3 regions of the Streptomyces sp. NPDC089799 genome follow, and region 2 is predicted to be linked to each of the others. Evidence: riboswitches for the same ligand, from Rfam matches in the RefSeq annotation. Region 2 holds a riboswitch; each other region holds the start of a gene.
What was found. Region 2 has a riboswitch for thiamine pyrophosphate ahead of thiC (phosphomethylpyrimidine synthase ThiC). Riboswitches for the same ligand answer to the same signal wherever they lie in the genome.
Positions count from the first base shown of each region.

Region 1: another riboswitch for thiamine pyrophosphate. It lies ahead of thiO (glycine oxidase ThiO); the one in region 2 lies ahead of thiC (phosphomethylpyrimidine synthase ThiC).
Region 3: another riboswitch for thiamine pyrophosphate. It lies ahead of AB0O36_RS20160 (thiamine ABC transporter substrate-binding protein); the one in region 2 lies ahead of thiC (phosphomethylpyrimidine synthase ThiC).

Region 1 is NZ_JBFBGR010000012.1:181,620-188,661, forward strand. Features, by position in the region: gene AB0O36_RS16255 (Rv2175c family DNA-binding protein) at 1-255, opposite strand, end outside; gene AB0O36_RS16260 (FAD-dependent oxidoreductase) at 333-1,493, opposite strand; TPP riboswitch at 1,670-1,782, shown strand; gene thiO (glycine oxidase ThiO) at 1,780-2,991, shown strand; gene thiS (sulfur carrier protein ThiS) at 2,988-3,188, shown strand; gene AB0O36_RS16275 (thiazole synthase) at 3,196-3,990, shown strand; gene pknB (Stk1 family PASTA domain-containing Ser/Thr kinase) at 4,259-6,175, shown strand; gene AB0O36_RS16285 (deoxyribonuclease IV) at 6,194-7,042, shown strand.
Region 2 is NZ_JBFBGR010000007.1:108,274-115,315, reverse strand. Features, by position in the region: gene AB0O36_RS09455 (glycosyltransferase) at 23-1,114, shown strand; gene AB0O36_RS09450 (aldo/keto reductase) at 1,275-2,318, opposite strand; gene thiC (phosphomethylpyrimidine synthase ThiC) at 2,541-4,316, opposite strand; TPP riboswitch at 4,310-4,456, opposite strand; gene AB0O36_RS09440 (YibE/F family protein) at 4,496-5,986, shown strand; gene AB0O36_RS09435 (SsgA family sporulation/cell division regulator) at 6,093-6,542, opposite strand; gene AB0O36_RS09430 (helix-turn-helix domain-containing protein) at 6,641-7,042, opposite strand, start outside.
Region 3 is NZ_JBFBGR010000017.1:71,733-78,774, forward strand. Features, by position in the region: gene tsf (translation elongation factor Ts) at 102-938, shown strand; gene pyrH (UMP kinase) at 1,100-1,882, shown strand; gene frr (ribosome recycling factor) at 1,947-2,504, shown strand; gene AB0O36_RS20150 (phosphatidate cytidylyltransferase) at 2,504-3,484, shown strand; gene rlmN (23S rRNA (adenine(2503)-C(2))-methyltransferase RlmN) at 3,613-4,725, shown strand; TPP riboswitch at 4,746-4,856, shown strand; gene AB0O36_RS20160 (thiamine ABC transporter substrate-binding protein) at 4,943-6,034, shown strand; gene AB0O36_RS20165 (iron ABC transporter permease) at 6,115-7,042, shown strand, end outside.

The DNA.
Region 1 (7,042 bases), on a different contig from region 2:
CATCTCTTCGTCGGTGAAGCCGTCGTCCCGGAGCAGGGTCAGGGTCCCGGCGAGGCCCTTGACCACCTTGTCGCCGTCGATGAAGGCGGCGGGCACCTGGAGCGCCCGGTTCTCGCCCCGCCGTACGGCGATGAGCTGGCCCTCCTTGACCAGCTGGCGGATCCGGGTCACCTCGACGTCGAGCATTTCGGCGATGTCGGGGAGGTAGAGCCACTCGGGGACGAGAGCGTCGGTTTTTGCGTCAATCTCGGTCACGCGGTCAAGCCTGCCATCCCCCGGCGGCGCCCGGTACCCGAGCCGCCCGTCCGGGGGCGCCGAGCCCCGTGGACGGGTCAGGCCGCGGCGGACTTGAGGGGGACCGCCGGGTCGGTGAGCTTCGCGGGGTCGACGGGGGTCGCGGACTCGATGAGGCGGCGGCCCTGGGCGATGTCCCGGGGGCGGCCGACCGACAGGAGGGCGACCAGGGCGCCGTCACGGAGCCAGCAGACCGACCAGGCGGCGTCCGCCGGGTTCCCGCGGAGCAGCTGCGTGTCGGCACCAGCGTGGTGGCCTGCGTACTGGACGAAGCGCCCGAACTGCTCCGACCAGAAGTACGGCACCGGGTCGTACGCCCGGTCCCCGCCCATGATGTTCAGGGCGACCGTGCGCGGCCCCTGCAGCGCGTTGTCCCAGTGGTGGACCAGCAGCCGCTTGCCGTAGCGCGCGGACGGGAAGGAGGCGCAGTCGCCGACCGCGTACACCCCGGGCACCGAGGTGCGCAGCCGGTCGTCGGTGGTGACCGAGCCGTCCGGGCCGAGTTCCACGCCGGTGCCGGCCAGCCAGCCGGTGGCGGGGCGGGCGCCGATGCCGACCACCACCGCGCCGGCCGGCAGCTCGCGGCCGTCCGCCAGCCGGACCAGGCCGGGCTCGACCGAGGCGACCTTGACGCCGGTGAGCAGGCGGACCCCGGCTTCGGCGTACCAGTCGGCCATGGGGCCGGTGACCTCGTCGGGCAGTGCCCCCGCCAGGACCCGGTCGGCGGCCTCGACGACGGTGACCGCGCAGCCGGCCGCGCGGGCGGCCGTGGCGAACTCGGCGCCGATCCAGCCCGCGCCGACGACCACCAGGTCACGGGCTGCGGCGAGTACGGGCCGGAGCCGTTCCGCGTCGTCCAGGGTGCGCAGCAGGTGCACTCCGGGTACGCCCTCGGAGCCCGGCAGGGTCAGGGGTTCGGCGCCGGTGGCGAGGACCAGGCTGCCGTACGGGACCGGGCCCGCGGCGGTGTCGAGCTCCCGCGCCTCCGGGCGCAGGCCGGTGACCTCCAGGCCGAGCCGGAGCTCGATGCCGAGGTCCTCGAAGTCCACGTCGAAGGCGGAGCCCTCCGACTCGCCGAGCAGGACCGCCTTGGAGAGCGGGGGCCGGTCGTAGGGCTGGTGCGGCTCGGCGCCGATCAGGGTGACGGGGCCGGTGTACCCCGCTTCGCGCAGGGCGACGGCCGTCTGGACCCCGGCCATTCCGGCTCCGACGATCACCGCTCCGCCCGCGGCGGGCGCGTCCGCGGGGGCCTTCTGGTCCGTCTGTTCGATCTGATTGCTCACGTCCGACACCCTAACTATCTGACGCCACGTCAGGAAGTGGCGACGGCCGGGCGACCTTACCCGGGCCTTGCGGCGGGGGTAGGGTGGCCACCGTATCCAACCGCGGGAGTCCGGGCGCACCGGACTGAGAGGGAGGCTGGCCGGCCTCCGACCGTACGAACCTGATCCGGGTCATGCCGGCGAAGGGAGGGGCTCGACGCCCATGCGTTCATTCACCCACGGATCCGGTGGCCCGGCCGCCGGCTCGGACGTCCTCGTCATCGGGGGCGGCATCATCGGCCTGGTCACCGCCTGGCGGGCGGCCCGGCGCGGCATGTCCGTCGCGCTCGCCGACCCGGCGCCCGGCGGCGGCGCCGCCCGCGTCGCGGCCGGCATGCTCGCCGCCGTCACCGAACTGCACTACGGCGAGGAGACCCTGCTGGGCCTCAACCTCGCCTCCGCCGCCCGGTACGAGGAGTTCGCCGCGGAACTCGGCGAGGCGAGCGGCGGACTGGACATCGGCTACCGCGCCTGCGGCACCCTCGCCGTGGCCCTGGACTCCGACGACCGCCTCCACCTGCGCGAACTGCACGCCCTGCAGCGGCGCTGCGGCCTCGCCTCGGAGTGGCTGACCGGACGCGAGTGCCGCCGCCTGGAGCCGATGCTGGCGCCCGGCGTACGCGGCGGGCTGCGCGTGGACGGCGACCACCAGGTCGACCCGCGCCGGCTGGCCGCCGCCCTGGTGGCCGCCTGCGAGCGGGCGGGCGTGGTCTTCCACCGGGCCGCCGCCCAGCGGCTGGCGGTCACCGCCGGCCGGGCGTCCGGCGCCCTCCTCGACGACGGCACGGAACCGGCCGCCGACCAGGTGGTGCTGGCCGCCGGCAGCCTCAGCGGCCGGCTCGACGGGGTCCCCGCCGAGGTCGTGCCGCCGGTGCGCCCGGTGAAGGGGCAGGTGCTCCGGCTCACGGTGCCGCCGGCGTACGCGCCGTTCCTGTCCCGGACGGTCCGCGCGGTGGTGCGCGGCAGCCACGTCTACCTGGTGCCCCGGGAGAACGGCGAACTCGTCGTCGGCGCGACCAGCGAGGAACTCGGCTGGGACACCACGGTCACCGCGGGCGGGGTCTACGAACTCCTGCGGGACGCCCACGAGCTGGTGCCCGGCATCACCGAACTCCCGCTGACCGAGACCCTGGCCGGGCTGCGGCCGGGCTCCCCGGACAACGCCCCGCTGCTGGGACCCACCGAACTGCCCGGACTGCACCTGGCCACCGGCCACTACCGCAACGGGGTGCTGCTCACCCCGGTCACCGGCGACGTCATGGCCGAGGTCCTGGCCACCGGGGAAGTCCCGGACGTGGCACGCCCGTTCACCCCCCGCCGGTTCTCCCCCGGCCCCGTCGGGGCGGCGGCCGCCCGAGAGGAGTCCTACGCATGACCATCTCCGTCAACGGCGAGCCCCGCGAGGTCGCCGCGGGCACCACGCTGGACCTGGTGGTGGCGACCCTCACCACGGCCCCGTCCGGGGTCGCGGCCGCGCTCAACGAGACCGTCGTACCGCGCGGGCAGTGGCCGGCCACGCCGGTGGGCGAGGGTGACCGGGTCGAGATCCTCACCGCGGTCCAGGGAGGCTGAGGCGATCATGGCTGATGACCTGTTCTCCCTCGGCGGGCGGACCTTCTCCTCCCGTCTGATCATGGGCACCGGCGGCGCGCCGAGCCTGGAGGTCCTGGAGCGGGCGCTGGTCGCCTCCGGGACGGAGCTGACCACCGTCGCCATGCGCCGCCTGGACCCCACGGTCCAGGGATCGGTGCTGTCGGTCCTGTCCAAGCTCGGCATCGGCGTGCTGCCGAATACCGCGGGCTGCTTCACCGCGGGCGAGGCGGTGCTGACCGCGCGGCTCGCGCGGGAGGCGCTGGGCACGGACTGGATCAAGCTGGAGGTCGTCGCGGACGAGCGGACGCTGCTGCCGGACGGGGAGGAACTCCTCGCCGCGGCCGAGACGCTGGTCGACGACGGCTTCACGGTACTGCCGTACACCAACGACGACCCGGTGCTGGCCCGGAAGCTGGAGGACGCGGGCTGCGCGGCGATCATGCCGCTGGGCTCGCCGATCGGGTCGGGGCTGGGGATCCGGAACCCGCACAACTTCGAGCTGATCGTGGAGCGGGCGGGGGTGCCGGTGATCCTCGACGCGGGGGCGGGCACCGCGTCGGACGTCACGCTGGCGATGGAGCTGGGTTGTGCGGCGGTGATGCTGGCCTCGGCGGTCACGCGGGCGCAGGAGCCGGTGCTCATGGCCGCGGCGATGCGGGACGCGGTCTCGGCCGGGCGCCTGGCGTACCGGGCCGGGCGGATCCCGGTCCGCCGCTTCGCCCACGCCTCGTCCCCGACCGAGGGCGTCGCCGCCCTCGACCCCGAACGCCCGGCGTTCTGACCCCGGTGCCGCTGCGCGGTGCCGGGGCTCCGGACCCGTCAGGGGCGCGGGGGAACCGCGCGCCCAGCCCCCACCGGCCGGCAGGTACAAGGGGGGCTGGGGCACCGCCCCAGTTTCGGGAAGGGGCGGGGAGGGGAGCGCCCCGCGCAGCGGCGACCCCGCAGACAGGCACCGCGCAGCGGGACGCGCAGCCATGGCCACGTCACAGCTCTGCCGCAAGCATGACCACCCCGGCCGGACGCAGCCGACGCGCTCGTAGAATCGCCGGGTGGATACGACCCTGGATGACCCCCTCGTCGGGCGCGTGCTCGACGGCCGCTACCGCATCGACGCCCGGATCGCGGCCGGCGGCATGGCCACGGTCTACCGCGCCCTCGACACCCGTCTCGACCGCATCCTCGCGCTGAAGGTCATGCACCCCGCCCTCGCGGCCGAGCCCGGCTTCGTCGAGCGGTTCATCCGGGAGGCCAAGTCGGTGGCCCGGCTCGCCCACCCCAACGTGGTGGCCGTCTTCGACCAGGGCACCGAGGGGCCGTACGTCTACCTCGCCATGGAGTACGTCTCCGGCTGCACCCTGCGCGACGTACTGCGCGAGCGCGGTGCGCTCCAGCCGCGGGCCGCGCTGGACATCCTGGAGCCGGTGCTCGCCGCGCTCGGGGCCGCGCACCGCGCCGGTTTCGTGCACCGGGACATGAAGCCCGAGAACGTGCTGATCGGCGACGACGGCCGGGTGAAGGTCGCCGACTTTGGGCTGGTCCGCAGTGTGGACACCGTCACCAGCACCACCGGAGCCGTCCTCGGCACCGTCTCCTACCTCGCCCCCGAGCAGATCGAGAACGGCACCGCCGACACGCGTGCCGACGTCTACGCCTGCGGCGTGGTGTTCTACGAGATGCTCACCGGAGCCAAGCCGCACACCGGCGGCACCCCCGCCCAGGTGCTCTACCGGCACCTCCACGAGGACGTGCCCGCCCCCTCCGCGGTCGTGCCCGGCCTGCCGGCCGCCCTGGACGGCCTGGTCGCCGCGGCCGCCGCCCGCGCACCCGAGGGCCGCCCGGAGGACGCGGTGGCCCTGCTCGCCCTGGCCCGCGACGCCCGCGCCGGACTGACCGACGCCGAGCTGGACGCCGTACCGCCGCAGGCGCAGGCCGCCGAGCGGTCCTCCGCGGAGGACCGTACCGGGGTGATCCCGCGCCCGATGGGCGTCCCCACGCACAATCCGCACCACACCTCGCGGCTGGAGGTGCCGCCGGTGCCGCCCGCCCCGGCCGCGCCCGCCGCCCCCCGGCTGCGGGCGCCCCGCCGCGGGGTGCTGCTCGCGCTGGCGGGGGTGCTGCTCGCGCTCGGCCTCGGCGCCGGCGTCTGGTACATCAGCTCCGGGCAGTTCACGCAGGTCCCGCACGTGCTCGGGAAGACCGAGCAGGAGGCGCGGGACCGGCTGAAGGAGGCCGGTCTCGGTGTGAAGGGCGTGGACCGCCGGTTCAGCGACACCTTCGAGCGGGGCACCGTCATGGACAGCGCCCCGGCCGCCGGGGAGCAGATCCGCGGCAACGGCTCCGTCACCCTCGTGGTCTCGCGCGGGCCGCAGATCGTGTCCGTGCCCGGCGTCAAGGGCAAGCCGCTCGACGCGGCCAGGGCCGAGCTCACCAAGGCCGGCCTGGCGCCCGGCATGGTCACCCAGGCCTTCAGCGAGGACGTCCCGCAGGGCGCGGTCATCGGCACCGACCCGGCCGCCGGCCAGAAGCGCGCCCCGGACACCGCGGTGGCCCTGGTGGTGAGCAAGGGCCGCCCGGTCCCGGTGCCCGCCACGGTCGGTCTGCCGGTGGACCAGGCCCGGGCGGCCCTGGAGGGCCTCGGGCTGAAGGTCGCGATGGCCCCCGAGCAGGTCAACTCGGCGCAGCCGGCCGGTCTGGTGGCGAACCAGTCGGTGGCCGCGGGCACCCAGGCCGCGGCCGGGGACACCGTGACGCTGACCGTGTCCAAGGGCCCGCGGCAGGTCCCGGTCCCGGACGTGCGCGGCCGGAACGTGGGCGACGCCCGGAAGGCGCTGGAGGCCGTCGGGTTCCAGGTGAAGGTGGACCGCCCGTTCCTGTCGTTCTCCGACACCGTGGACTCCCAGTCGGTGCCGGGCGGCTCGTCCGCCTCCGAGGGCAGCACGATCACCATCCGGACCAAGGGGCTGTAGCGGCACGTGAACGACACCATGCGCAATCCGGTGGGCGGGCACGTGCCCGTGGCGGGCGGTCTCGCCACGGTCGGCCTCTCCTACGCACGGGAGATGGGCGCCGAGGCGGTGCAGGTCTTCGTGGCCAATCCGCGCGGCTGGGCGACCCCGACCGGGAATCCGGCGCAGGACGAGCTGTTCCGCACGCAGTGCGCGGAGCAGGGCATCCCCGCGTACGTGCATGCGCCGTACCTGATCAACTTCGGCTCGCACACCGAGGCCACCGTGGAGAAGTCGGTGGAGTCGCTGCGGCATTCGCTGCGCCGGGGGCGGGAGATCGGCGCGCTGGGCGTGGTGGTGCACACCGGTTCGGCCACCGGAGGCCGGCCGCGGGAGGCCGCCCTGGCGCAGGTCAGGGAGCACATGCTGCCGCTGCTGGACGAGCTGACGCACGACGACGACCCCTTCCTGCTGCTGGAGTCGACGGCCGGGCAGGGCTTCTCGCTCTGCTCGCGGACGTGGGACTTCGGGCCGTACTTCGAGGCGCTGGACTCCCACCCCAAGCTCGGGATCTGCCTGGACACCTGCCACATCTTCGCGGCGGGCCACGACCTGGCCGGTCCGGGCGGGACCAAGGAGACCCTGGACCTGCTGGTGGAGACGGTGGGGGCGGGGCGGCTGAAGCTGATCCACGCCAACGACTCCAAGGAGGGCGTGGGCGCGCACAAGGACCGGCACGCCAACATCGGCGCCGGGCACATCGGCCGCGACGCCTTCGCGGAGCTGTTCACGCACGGGGAGACGGCCGGGGTGCCGCTGATCATCGAGACGCCGGGCGGCAAGGAGGGGCACGCGGCCGACGTGGCACTGCTGAAATCGCTGCGTTGA
Region 2 (7,042 bases):
CAAACCGACAGTCTGCCTGAACATGATCGTCAAGAACGAGGCGCCGACCATCAGGGAGTGCCTCGAAACGGTCCGTCCGCTGATCGACACCTGGGTGATCGTGGACACGGGTTCGACGGACGGCACCCAGGACGTCATCCGCGAGACCTTCGAGGACCTCGGCATCCCCGGCACCCTGTACGAGCGGGAGTGGAAGGGCTTCGACGGCAGCCGCACCGAGGCGATCGAACTCGCCCGCGACAGTGCCGACTACCTCTTCTTCATCGACGGCGACGACATCGTGGAGACCGAGCCCGGCTTCACCATGCCGCACCTCACGGAGGACGCGTACCGGGTCGCCCTGAAGCACGGCCCGATGGTCCACTGGCGTCCGGCCCTGGTCTCCACCAAGCTGCCCTGGCGGTACGTCGGCGTGCTCCACGAGTACATCGACTGCGGCCGGCGGTACGACGCCGGCGTACTCGAAGGCGCCAACATCCGCACCATCGGCAACGGGGCCCGCATGCGGGAGGGCCAGCGCACCAAGTACCTGCGTGACGCGGAGGTGCTCACCGAGGGGCTCCGCAAGGAACCCGACAACGCCCGCTACGCCTTCTACCTGGCCCAGAGCTGGCGCGACGCGAGCGAGCCGGAGAAGTCCCTCGCCGCCTACGACCACCGGGCGGCCATGCCCGGCTGGATCGAGGAGACGTACTGCGCCCGGCTCTACGCCGCCCGGCTCGCGGTGGACCTCGACCGGCCCTGGCCCGAGGTGCTGGACCGCTACCTGCGCGCGCACGAGACCCGGCCCACCCGCGCCGAGGCGCTCGGCGACCTCGCCCGCATCTGCCGCCTGGAGAAGCGCTGGCCGCTGGCGTACCTGTTCGCCAAGCAGGCCGCCGCCCTCCCCCGCCCCGAGGACATCCTGTTCGTCGAGTTCTCCTGGCACGAGTGGCGCGCGCTCGACGAACTCGCCGTGGCCGCCTACTGGACCGGCGCGTACCAGGAGTCGCTGGAGTGCTGTGAGCGGCTGCTGAACGGGGACGCGCTCCCGAAGGAGCAGCGCGAGCGGATCGAGGCGAACCGCGACTACGCCCGGCAGAAGCTGGGCGCGGACTACCAGGTCGTCGCCTAGCCGGTCCCGCCACCGGCGCGCCCCGGCACCCGGAGGGGACTCCGGGTGCCGGGCACCGGGTACCGAGGGCCGTGCGCCGAGGGCCGTGCGCCGAGGGCCGTGCGCCGAGGGCCGTGCGCCGAGGGCCGGCCCGGCCGGACGCCCCACCGGACGCCCCCGCCTACCGCTCCCCGACGGGGCGCCGCCGCTGCGCGAGTTCGGTCAGGGCGGTGGGCCGCCACACGCCGTCCGCCCGGTAGAGGTCGGTGCCCGGCGGCACGATCCCGTCGATGCGGTCCAGGGTCTCGTCGTCGAGCTGCAGGGACGCGCCCTTCAGCAGGTCCTCCAGCTGCTCCATGGTCCGCGGGCCGATGATCACCGAGGTGACGGCGGGGTGCGCGAGGGGGAAGGCCACCGCGAGCTCCGGGAGCGTACGCCCGATGCCGTCCGCCACCTCCTTGAGCCGCCCGGCGGCCTCCAGCTTGGCCCCGTTGCCCGGGACCGCCGGGTCGAACCGGGCCGGGGTCAGGGCCGCCCGCCCGCTGCTCAGGTCGAGGTCCCGGCCCGGCAGGTACTTCCCGCTGAGGAAGCCGGAAGCCAGCGGGCTCCAGGTCAGCACCCCCATCCCGTACCGCCGGCAGACCGGCAGCACGTTCGCCTCGATGCCGCGGGCGAGGATCGAGTACGGCGGCTGCTCGGTCCGGAAGCGCTGCAGCGCCCGCCGCTCGGCGACGTGGTGGGACTCCGCGATCTCCTCGGCGGGGAAGGTGGAGCAGCCGAAGGAGCGGATCTTCCCTTCCCGCACCAGGTCCCCGAGCACTCCGAGGGTCTCCTCGACATCGGTCCGGGGATCGGGCCGGTGGATCTGGTAGAGGTCGATCCGGTCCGTCCCCAGCCGGGTCAGGCTGTCCTCGACGGCCCGTACGATCCACCGCCGCGAGTTCCCGCTCCGGTTGCGGCCCTCCCCCATCGGGAAGTGCCCCTTGGTGGCCAGCACCACATCGTCGCGGCGGCTCCCCTTGAGCGCCTTCCCCACGATCGTCTCGGACTCGCCCGCCGAGTACATGTCCGCGGTGTCCACGAAGTTGATGCCGGCGTCGAGCGCCGCGTGGATGATCCGTACGCACTCGTCGTGGTCGGGGTTGCCGACCGCCCCGAACATCATCGTGCCCAGGCAGTACGCGCTGACTTCCATCCCGGTCCGCCCGAGATCCCTGTATCGCATCGTCATAGCGCCGGACCCTAAGAGCTGGAGCGCACTCCAGCACAAGCCCTTTTTCCCGCCCGGCTCCGGGCACCGGACCGGACGACGTGGACGGGCAAAGGAGGCGGGCAAAGGGGACGGGCTCGGGAGGCAGGCGAGGGAGACGGACGAGGGAGACGGGCACGGCAAACGGGCCCGCGACTCCCCCCATGAGGTCGCGGGCCCGTCCGGCGCGGCGGGTGGTTACTCCGCCATCGGGAGGTAGACCCGGTTCCCCGCGGCGGCGAACTCGGCCGACTTCTCGGCCATGCCCGCCTGGATCTCCTCGGCCTTCAGGTCGCCGCCGTGCTCGCGGCGGATGTCCTGGGAGATCTTCATGGAGCAGAACTTCGGGCCGCACATGGAGCAGAAGTGCGCCGTCTTGGCCGGCTCCGCCGGGAGGGTCTCGTCGTGGAACTCACGGGCCGTGTCCGGGTCGAGGGCCAGGTTGAACTGGTCCTCCCAGCGGAACTCGAAGCGCGCGTCGGAGAGGGCGTCGTCCCACTCCTGCGCGCCCGGGTGGCCCTTCGCCAGGTCCGCCGCGTGGGCCGCGATCTTGTACGTGATGACACCGGTCTTCACGTCGTCGCGGTTCGGCAGGCCCAGGTGCTCCTTCGGCGTGACGTAGCAGAGCATCGCGGTGCCCCACCAGGCGATCATCGCGGCACCGATGCCCGAGGTGATGTGGTCGTACGCCGGGGCGACGTCCGTGGTCAGCGGGCCGAGCGTGTAGAACGGCGCCTCCTCGCAGATCTCCTGCTGGAGGTCGATGTTCTCCTTGATCTTGTGCATCGGGACGTGGCCCGGGCCCTCGATCATGGTCTGCACGTTGTGGCGCTTGGCGATGGTGTTCAGCTCGCCCAGCGTCTTCAGCTCGGCGAACTGCGCCGCGTCGTTGGCGTCCGCGATGGAGCCGGGGCGCAGGCCGTCACCGAGCGAGTAGGTGACGTCGTACGTCGCGAGGATCTCGCAGAGCTCCTCGAAGTTGGTGTAGAGGAAGTTCTCCTTGTGGTGCGCCAGGCACCAGGCGGCCATGATCGAGCCGCCGCGGGAGACGATGCCGGTCTTGCGGCGGGCGGTCAGCGGCACGTACGGCAGCAGCACGCCGGCGTGGACGGTCATGTAGTCCACGCCCTGCTCGGCCTGCTCGATGACCGTGTCCTTGTAGATCTCCCAGGTCAGCTCCTCGGCCTTGCCGTCGACCTTCTCCAGGGCCTGGTAGAGGGGGACGGTGCCGATCGGGACGGGGGAGTTGCGGAGCACCCACTCGCGGGTGGTGTGGATGTTCCGGCCGGTGGAGAGGTCCATGACCGTGTCGGCGCCCCAGCGGGTGGCCCAGGTCATCTTCTCCACCTCCTCCTCGATGGAGGAGGTGACGGCGGAGTTGCCGATGTTGGCGTTGACCTTCACCAGGAACTTCTTGCCGATGATCATCGGCTCGATCTCCGGGTGGTTCACGTTCGCCGGCAGCACCGCGCGGCCGGCCGCGATCTCCTCGCGGACGACCTCGGCGGAGACGTTCTCGCGGATCGCGACGAACTCCATCTCCGGGGTGATCTCGCCGCGGCGGGCGTACGCGAGCTGCGTGACGGCGGCACCGTCACGGCCGCGCCGGGGCAGCCGCGGGCGGCCGGGGAAGACCGCGTCGAGGTTCTTGAGGCCACCGCGCGGCGAGGTGTGCTTGATGCCGTCGTCCTCGGGCCGGACCGGGCGGCCGGCGTACTCCTCGGTGTCTCCGCGGCTGATGATCCAGTTCTCGCGCAGCGGGGCGAGACCGCGACGGACGTCGGTGTCGATCTGCGGGTCGGTGTACGGACCGGAGGTGTCGTACAGCGTGACGTCCCGGCCCGTGGTGAGGTGGACCTGGCGGACCGGCACCCGGAGGTCGGGGCGGGAGCCCTCGACGTAGCCCTTGTGCCAGCCGGGCGTACGCCCGTTCTGGTCGGCGGCAGGCGTGCGTGCGTCGTCCTGAATGGTCATGAGACCTATCTCCCTACGCCGGCATTACCCGGTAACAGGTTCGGCGGTCGACGCAGCCTCTTCCCGTACGCCCCGTTCGGTGCGCGTACGGTGATCAGCGTCCTCTCAGCCCGGTGCTCCGAGCTCCCGCGTTGTGCAAAGGTCCCCCCACGCTAGCGTCACCTGTGGCGTGCTGAACAGTGGGCCCCCGTATCTCTTGCGATGATCGGCCCGTGACGACATCGGTTCAGCCCCCGAACGAGTCCGGCCGGTCCATGGACGGCCATGGCCGCGGCCCAGGTCACGAGCATGATCACGGGAACGGTCACGATCCCGATCACGAGCGCGACCGTGCTCGGGCAAGCGGGCACGGCCATGGGCACGGGCACGGGCACGGCCACAGTCACGGCCACGGGCCGGCCGCCCCGGTCTCACGGCACCTGCGCAGGGTCATCTCCGCCATCCTGATCCCGTTCGCCACCGCCGTGCTCGTCGGCCTGGTGGCGCTGTGGCCGGGCGGCGCCCCCGATCACGAGCGCACCGGGGTCGGCTTCGACCGCCAGACCCAACAGGCCAAGGTCACCGATTTGCAAATCGTGGACTGCAAATCGGTGAATGTCGCGACGCAGGCGCCGCCCACCGGCGACGCCTCGGCCCCCGGAGGGGCCAAGGCCCGGGCCGGGCGGAACCCCACCTGCAAGAAGGCCACCGTCGAGGTCGGCAGCGGCCCCGACAAGGGCCGCACCTTCGTGGAGATCGTCCAGCCCGGCGCCCCGCGGCAGCTGGAGGACGGGCAGGAGGTCGTGGTCGCCTACGCCCCGGACGCCCCGCGCGACCTGCAGTACTCGGTCATCGACGTGAACCGGAAGTTCCCGATGCTGATGCTGGCCGCGGTCTTCGCGATCGCGGTGGTCGTCGTCGGGCGGATGCGCGGACTGCTCGCCCTGGTCGCCCTGGTGGTCAGCTTCGGCGTGCTCACCCTGTTCATCCTGCCGGCCATTCTCCAGGGGTCGAACCCGCTGCTCGTGGCGGTCATCGGAGCCAGCGCGATCATGCTGATCGCGCTGTACATGTGCCACGGGGTCACCGCCCGCACCTCGGTCGCGGTGCTCGGCACGCTGGTCTCACTGCTGCTGATCGGGCTGCTCGGCTCGGTGCTCATCGACTGGGCGTTCCTGAGCGGCAACACCGACGACAACACCGGGCTGATCCACGGCCTGTACCCGGACATCGACATGAGCGGCCTGCTGCTCGCCGGCGTGATCATCGGATCGCTGGGCGTCCTCGACGACGTGACGGTCACCCAGACCTCGGCGGTCTGGGAACTGCACCAGGCGGACCCGGACATGGGGCCGCGCGCCCTCTACCGGGCGGCCATCCGGATCGGCCGGGACCACATCGCGTCCGTGGTCAACACCCTGGTCCTGGCCTACGCGGGTGCCGCACTGCCCCTGATGCTGCTGTTCTCGATCGCGAACAGCAGCATGGGGTCGGTGGCCAACAGCGAACTGGTGGCGGAGGAGATCGTACGGACCCTGGTGGGGTCGATCGGGCTGGTGGCCTCGGTTCCGGTGACCACGGTGCTGGCGGCCCTGGTGGTCTCCGCCGACCGCCCGGGACCGCGGGCGCCCGCCGGGGCGGGCCCTTCCGGGCGGGCCCGCGGCGGGCGCGGCCGCCGTCGCAAGCGCTGAGGCGGGCAGGCGCGGGCGAGGCGGATGAAGAGGAAGGAACGGTACGCCGGTCCGCAGTGCGTCAACCCGCAGTGCGTCTCGGAGCGGTGCGTCTTCGAGCGGTGCGTCAGCCCGCGTTCCGCTGGTTCTGCTGCGCTTCGGCGAGGATCTTGCCCAGCGCCTCGTCCAGGTGCCCCTCGAAGTCACCGAGAGTGCGCTCCTGACCGAGCGGCACCAGACGGTCCGTCCGGTCGAGGAAGGCCACCAGGGGTGCCGCGCCGGCCCGGAACAGGGCCCGGTCACCGCCGACCTGGAGCCGGATGTGGACGTCGGACAGCTCGTCCGGGTCGGTGGGGGCGATGTGCACATCGCCGTCACCGGACGGCTTGTTGATGCCGTCGAGGAGCAGCTCCCGGCCGAACGCCCAGGTCACGGGCGCATCTCCGGGAAGGTGGAAGGTCAGGCGCACCGCAAAGGGATCGCGTGACTCGTACCGGAGTTCCACCGGAATCCGGAAGGAGAGCTCCTCGGAAACGAGGAAGCTCATCATGACCTCTGCCTGTACCGACTCGCGCATTTCCATACCCCGCAGTGATTGGAAGTGGCCAGGAATGGCCCCCCAGGGCCTCTTGACAAGGGTGGTGGAAGCACTGGCAGATCACAAGGAGTGAGTTTTCAGATACTGATAGAGAAGGAGAGCGTGCTCAACAGCGCGCCTACTTCACTCCGTAGTCGATCCACTACACAGGGCAATCTCTGCTCTTGATGGGCAGGGAGAGAAATGGCCATGGTCGCGGCAGCGTCACCGGCAGTGATCGGAATAGCCGCGCATACCGTGCCGAGGGCATATTCCTGCCGTTCGATCACTGGCTGCATCCGCTCCATGCCGGCGATTCGCTGTTCCAGCGCCCACATGTCCCGGACCGTATAAGGGGTGATCGCCTCGACGGGGTGCCGGTCGTAGTGGTCCCGGCGGCTCTTCTCGTCGAGCTGGGCGAGCAGGCACTGCCCGATGGCGTGCGCGTGACCGGTCGCCCGGAAGTCCGCCCACTCCTCGCAGGCGGGATGACCCGGGGT
Region 3 (7,042 bases), on a different contig from region 2:
CTCGCAGCACGGACGATGACGACGGGGGACGGTGCACACCAGAGCACCGGCCCCCGCCGTTCACCCGTAGATCTACGACTTCGAGAGAGAATCACAGACTCATGGCGAACTACACCGCCGCTGACGTCAAGAAGCTCCGCGAGCTCACCGGCGCCGGCATGATGGACTGCAAGAAGGCGCTGGACGAGGCCGAGGGCAACGTCGACAAGGCCGTCGAGGCCCTGCGCATCAAGGGCCAGAAGGGCGTCGCCAAGCGCGAGGGCCGTTCTGCCGAGAACGGTGCCGTCGTGTCCCTCATCGCCGACGACAACACCTCCGGTGTCATCGTCGAGCTGAAGTGCGAGACGGACTTCGTCGCCAAGGGCGAGAAGTTCCAGGCCGTCGCCGCCGACATCGCCAAGCACGTCGCCGCCAGCGCCCCGGCGGACATCGAGGCCCTGCTCTCCTCCGAGATCGAGGCCGGCAAGACCGTCCAGGCGTTCGTGGACGAGGCCAACGCCAACCTCGGTGAGAAGATCGTCCTGGACCGCTTCGCGCAGTTCGCCGACGGCTTCGTCTTCGCCTACATGCACCGCACCATGCCCGACCTGCCCCCGCAGATCGGTGTCCTGGTCGAGCTGGACAAGGCCGAGGGCGACCTCGCCAAGGGCATCGCGCAGCACATTGCCGCGTTCGCCCCGAAGTACCTCTCCAAGGAGGACGTCCCGGCCGAGGTCGTCGAGACCGAGCGCCGCGTCGCCGAGGAGACCACCCGCGCCGAGGGCAAGCCCGAGGCCGCGCTCCCGAAGATCGTCGAGGGTCGCGTCAACGGCTTCTTCAAGGAGGCCACCCTCCTCGGCCAGGCGTACGCGCTGGACAACAAGAAGACCGTTCAGCAGATCCTGGACGAGGCCGGTGTCACCCTGAAGCGCTTCTCGCGCATCAAGGTCGGCATCTGAGTCCGTCCGTACGCGACGGACACCCGGACCCCGGTAGGGTCTGAAGCAGTCGGCCGCGCTCGCGCAGGACGACCGCAGATCTGACGAGGAGGCCATTGCCGCACAGGGAACCGCAAGGACCCCGGCAATGGCCTTCTTCGTATGTGCACGAGGAGATCTCCATGAATCAGGGCGTGGCCCCCCACACCGCTTCCGACACCAAGAGCCACCACGAGAAGAAGGGTGTCCGCCGCTTCCTGCTGAAGCTGTCGGGCGAGGCCTTCTCCGGCGGCGGGGGACTGGGCGTCGACCCCGACGTCGTGCACGCGATCGCGCGTGAGATCGCGGGCGTGGTCCGCGACGGCGCGGAGATCGCCGTCGTCATCGGCGGTGGCAACTTCTTCCGCGGCGCCGAGCTGCAGCAGCGCGGCATGGACCGGGCCCGGTCCGACTACATGGGCATGCTCGGCACGGTCATGAACTGCCTCGCCCTCCAGGACTTCCTGGAGAAGGAGGGCATCGACTCCCGCGTCCAGACCGCCATCACCATGGGCCAGGTCGCGGAGCCGTACATCCCGCTGCGGGCCGTACGGCACCTGGAGAAGGGCCGCGTCGTCATCTTCGGCGCCGGTATGGGCATGCCCTACTTCTCCACCGACACCACCGCCGCCCAGCGCGCGCTGGAGATCGACGCCGAAGCCCTGCTCATGGGCAAGAACGGCGTCGACGGGGTCTACGACTCCGACCCGAAGACCAACCCGGACGCCGTGAAGTTCGACGCGCTGGAGTACGGCGAGGTGCTCTCCCGCGACCTCAAGGTCGCCGACGCCACCGCCATCACGCTGTGCCGCGACAACAAGCTCCCGATCCTCGTCTTCGAGCTGCTGGCCGAGGGCAATATCGCCCGCGCGGTCAAGGGTGAGAAGATCGGCACGCTCGTGAGCGACCAGGGCACCCGGGCCTGAACGCTCGGTCGGCCCGCCGGCCCGCCCGCCCGAACCATCCACATCTGACATGCAGGAGCACGTGGTGATCGAAGAAATCCTCCTCGAAGCCGAGGAGAAGATGGAGAAGGCCGTCCTGGTGGCCAAGGAGGACTTCGCCGCGATCCGCACCGGCCGTGCGCACCCGGCGATGTTCAACAAGATCGTGGCGGACTACTACGGTGCCGTCACGCCCATCAACCAGCTGGCCTCCTTCTCGGTGCCCGAGCCGCGCATGGCCGTGGTCACGCCGTTCGACAAGAGCGCCCTGCGCAACATCGAGCAGGCCATCCGCGACTCCGACCTGGGCGTCAACCCCAGCAACGACGGCAACATCATCCGTGTGACGTTCCCGGAGCTGACCGAGGAGCGCCGCCGCGAGTACATCAAGGTCGCCAAGGGCAAGGGCGAGGACTCCAAGGTCTCCATCCGCGCCGTGCGCCGCAAGGCCAAGGACGCCCTCGACAAGCTGGTCAAGGACAAGGAGGCCGGCGAGGACGACGTGCGCCGCGCCGAGAAGGAGCTCGACGACACCACCGCGAAGTACGTCGCGCAGGTGGACGAGCTGCTCAAGCACAAGGAAGCCGAGCTCCTCGAGGTCTGATGAACGACTCTCCTTGGGAGGCGGAGCCGGTTCCGGCAGGTGCCGCATATGATCGGGGGGCCGTCCTTCCGGACGGCCCCCCGTTCCGCGCCGAGACGCCGCTGCAGGAGCCCATGCCCACGCCACCCCCGCAGCCTCCGCAGGACGCCCCGCCGCCGCCGAAGAAGCGCGCCGGGCGTGACCTGCGCGCCGCCATAGGGGTCGGCGTCGGTCTCGGCGCCGTCATCTTCGCCTCACTGCTGATCGTGAAGGCGGTCTTCGTCGGCGTCATCGTCGTCGCCGTGGTCGTCGGCCTGTGGGAGCTCACCTCACGGCTGCAGGAGCGCAAGGGCATCAAGGCCCCGCTCGTGCCGCTCGCGGTGGGCGGTGCCGCCATGGTCATCGCCGGCTACGTCCGTGGCGCCGAGGGAGCCTGGGTCGCCATGGCCCTGACCGCGCTCGCGGTGCTGGTGTGGCGGATGACCGAGCCGCCCGAGGACTACCTCAAGGACGTGACCGCGGGCGTGTTCGCCGCGTTCTACGTGCCGTTCCTCGCCACCTTCGTCGCCATGCTGCTCGCCGCCGACGACGGCCCGCAGCGGGTGATCACCTTCCTGGTGCTCACCGTGGTCAGCGACACCGGTGCGTACGCGGTCGGCTGGCGCTTCGGCAAGCACAAGCTCGCCCCCCGCATCAGCCCCGGAAAGACCCGCGAGGGCCTGTTCGGTGCCGTGGCCTTCGCCATGGTGGCCGGTGCGCTGTGCATGCAGTTCCTGATCGACGACGGCACCTGGTGGCAGGGCCTGGTCCTGGGCCTGGTGGTCGCGGTCAGCGCCACCCTCGGCGACCTGGGCGAGTCGATGATCAAGCGGGACCTCGGCATCAAGGACATGGGCACCCTGCTCCCCGGACACGGGGGCATCATGGACCGCCTGGACTCCCTGCTGCCGACGGCCCCGGTGGTCTGGCTGCTGCTGGCCCTGTTCGTCGGGACGGGCTGACGCCGGTACCCGAAGGGCTGACGCCGGCCCCCGAACGGCCGAACCCGGCCCGGACGGGACCCACCCGGTACTCTGGAAGGGCGCGCTGCCGGTGCAGCGCGCCTTTCGTCTTACGAGGAGTACCTGCCATGGCCCGCCCCGCTCCGGGAGAGCTCACCTTCGTCGCCCCTCGCGGAGTCAAGAAGCCGCCGCGGCACCTCGCCGACCTCACGCCGGCCGAGCGCCGCGAGGCCGTCGCCGCCGTCGGCGAGAAGCCGTTCCGGGCCAAGCAGCTCTCCCAGCACTACTTCGCGCGGTACGCACACGACCCCGCCGAGTGGACCGACATCCCGGCCGCCGCCCGCGAGAAGCTGCGCGAGGCCCTGCTGCCCGAGCTGATGTCCGTCGTACGGCACATCTCCTGCGACGACGACACCACCCGCAAGACCCTGTGGAAGCTGCACGACGGCACCCTGGTGGAGTCCGTGCTGATGCGCTACCCCGACCGGGTCACCATGTGCATCTCCTCGCAGGCCGGCTGCGGCATGAACTGCCCGTTCTGCGCCACCGGCCAGGCCGGCCTCGACCGCAACCTGTCCACCGCCGAGATCGTGCACCAGATCGTCGACGGCATGCGGGCGCTGCGCGACGGCGAGGTCCCCGGCGGCCCGGCCCGCCTCTCCAACATCGTCTTCATGGGCATGGGCGAGCCGCTGGCCAACTACAACCGGGTGGTCGGAGCCATCCGCCGGCTCACCGACCCCGAGCCCGACGGCCTGGGCCTGTCCCAGCGCGGCATCACCGTCTCCACCGTCGGCCTGGTCCCGGCCATCCACCGCTTCGCCGACGAGGGCTTCAAGTGCCGCCTCGCCGTCTCGCTGCACGCCCCCGACGACGAGCTGCGCGACACCCTGGTCCCGGTGAACACCCGCTGGAACGTGCGCGAGGTGCTCGACGCGGCCTGGGAGTACGCCGAGAAGTCCGGCCGCCGGGTCTCCATCGAATACGCCCTGATCCGCGACATCAACGACCAGGCGTGGCGGGGCGACCTGCTGGGCCGGCTGCTCAAGGGCCGGCGGGTGCACGTCAACCTGATCCCGCTGAACCCGACCCCGGGCTCGAAGTGGACCGCCTCCCGCCCCGAGGACGAGCGGGCGTTCGTCCAGGCGATCGCCGCCCACGGCGTGCCGGTCACCGTCCGTGACACCCGCGGCCAGGAGATCGACGGAGCCTGCGGTCAGCTCGCCGCGAGCGAACGGTAGTCTGGCCCCCGTACATCTGCATATTCCGACAGGGGAGCGCCACAGCGCTGAGAGTGCGGCAACCGTCAGGCCGCAGACCCTCTGAACCTCGCCCGGGTCATTCCGGGTAGGAAGTTCGGTCACCACCTCAAGCTGTTGCGCCCTGCCCGGGTGCCCCGCTCCACCGAGCGCCCGGGCGGGGCCGCGTCTTCTCCTGGACACCCCAGGAGGAACATCCGTGAACACCACGAAGAAGATCGCGGGGGCCGCGCTCGCCGCCGCGCTCGGCGTGACCACGCTCACCGCGTGCGGCGGCGACGACAAGGACGCCGGCGCGGGCAGCGGAGCGGCGCCGAAGACGGTGACCGTGGTCGGCCACGACTCCTTCAACCCCTCCAAGGAGGTCCTGAAGGAGTTCGAGAAGCAGACCGGCTACCGGGTCGAGGTGGTCAAGAGCGGCGACGCGGGCGCGGCGCTGAACCAGGAGATCCTCACCAAGGGCAAGCCGCGTGGCGACGTGTTCTTCGGTGTCGACAACACGATGCTCTCCAAGGCCCTCGACAACGGCATCTTCACCCCGTACGAGGCCAAGGGCCTCGCCGCGGTGGGAGCCGGGTACCAGCTCGACAAGCAGCACCGGGTCACCCCGATCGACACCGGCGACATCTGCGTCAACTACGACAGGCAGTACTTCACGGACAAGAAGCTCGCCCCGCCGCAGACGCTGGACGACCTGGTCAAGCCCGAGTACAAGAACCTGCTGGTCACCGAGAACGCCGCGACCTCCTCGCCCGGCCTCGGCTTCCTCCTGGCCACCGTCGGCAAGTACGGCCAGGACGGCTGGAAGGACTACTGGAGCAAGCTCAAGGCCAACGGCGTCGAGGTCGTCGACGGCTGGGAGCAGGCGTACAACGAGCGGTTCTCCGGATCCGCCGGCGGCAAGAAGGCCAAGGGCGACCGCCCGCTGGTCGTCTCCTACGCCTCCAGCCCGCCGGTCGAGGTGCTGTTCTCCGAGCCGCAGCCGGCCGAGGCCCCGACGGGCGTCTCCACCGGCACCTGCTTCCGCCAGATCGAGTTCGCCGGTCTGCTGAAGGGCGCGAAGAACGAGGCGGGCGGCAAGGCCTTCATCGACTTCATGATCGGCAAGGCGTTCCAGGAGGACATGCCGCTGAACATGTTCGTGAACCCGGTGGTCAAGGACGCCAAGCTGCCCGAGGTCTTCACCAAGCACGGTGTGCTGATCGAGAAGCCGGAGAACGTCGCTCCGGACACCATCGCCAAGAACCGTGAGCAGTGGGTCCAGGCGTGGACGTCGCTCGTCGTGAAGTAGGCGCCGGGAAAGCCGGGAAGAAGGCGGCGGCCGCGGAGCGCGCGGCCGCCCGCCGGGGCACCCTGCTCCGGCTCGGCCTGCTGGCCCTGCCCGTCGCCTTCTTCGCGGTGTTCTTCGCCTGGCCCGTCGCCTCGATCGTCGGGCGCGGCCTCAAGACCGACGAGGGGTGGCAGTTCGGCCGCATCGCGGAGGTGCTGGGCCGGCCCGACATCGCCGACGTGCTCTGGTTCACCACCTGGCAGGCCGTCGTCTCCACCGTGCTCACCCTGCTGATCGCGCTGCCCGCCGCATACGTCTTCGCCCGGTTCTCCTTCCCGGGCAAGGAAGTGCTGCGGGCGGTGGTCACCGTCCCGTTCGTGCTGCCGACCGTGGTTGTCGGCACCGCCTTCCTGGCCCTGGTCGGCCGCAACGGCCTGACCGACGAGCTGTGGGGCTTCCGCCTGGACACCACCGTCTGGGCGATCCTCCTCGCGCACGTCTTCTTCAACTACGCCGTGGTCGTCCGGACCGTCGGCGGACTGTGGGCCCAGCTCGACCCGCGCCAGGAGGAGGCCGCCCGGGTGCTGGGAGCGGGCCGGTTCGCCGCCTGGCGGCGGGTGACCCTGCCCGCGCTGGCCCCGGCGGTGGCCGCCGCCGCCCTGATGGTCTTCCTCTTCACCTTCAGCTCCTTCGGCGTCGTCCAGATCCTCGGCGGACCCGCGTACGCCACCCTGGAGGTGGAGGTCTACCGGCAGACCGCCCAGCTGCTGGACCTGCCGACGGCCGCGGTCCTGACGATGATCCAGTTCACCGCGATGGCCCTGATCCTGGCGGTCCACGCCCGTACGGTCCGCCGCCGGGAGACCGCGCTCCGCCTGGTCGACCCGTCCGGTACGGCGCACCGGCCGCGCGGCGCCGGCCAGTGGGCGCTGCTGGGCGGAGTGCTGCTGACGGTGGCCCTGCTGATCGTGCTGCCGCTGGGCGTCCTGGTGGAACGTTCCTTCGACACCTCCGGCGGCTACGGCCTCG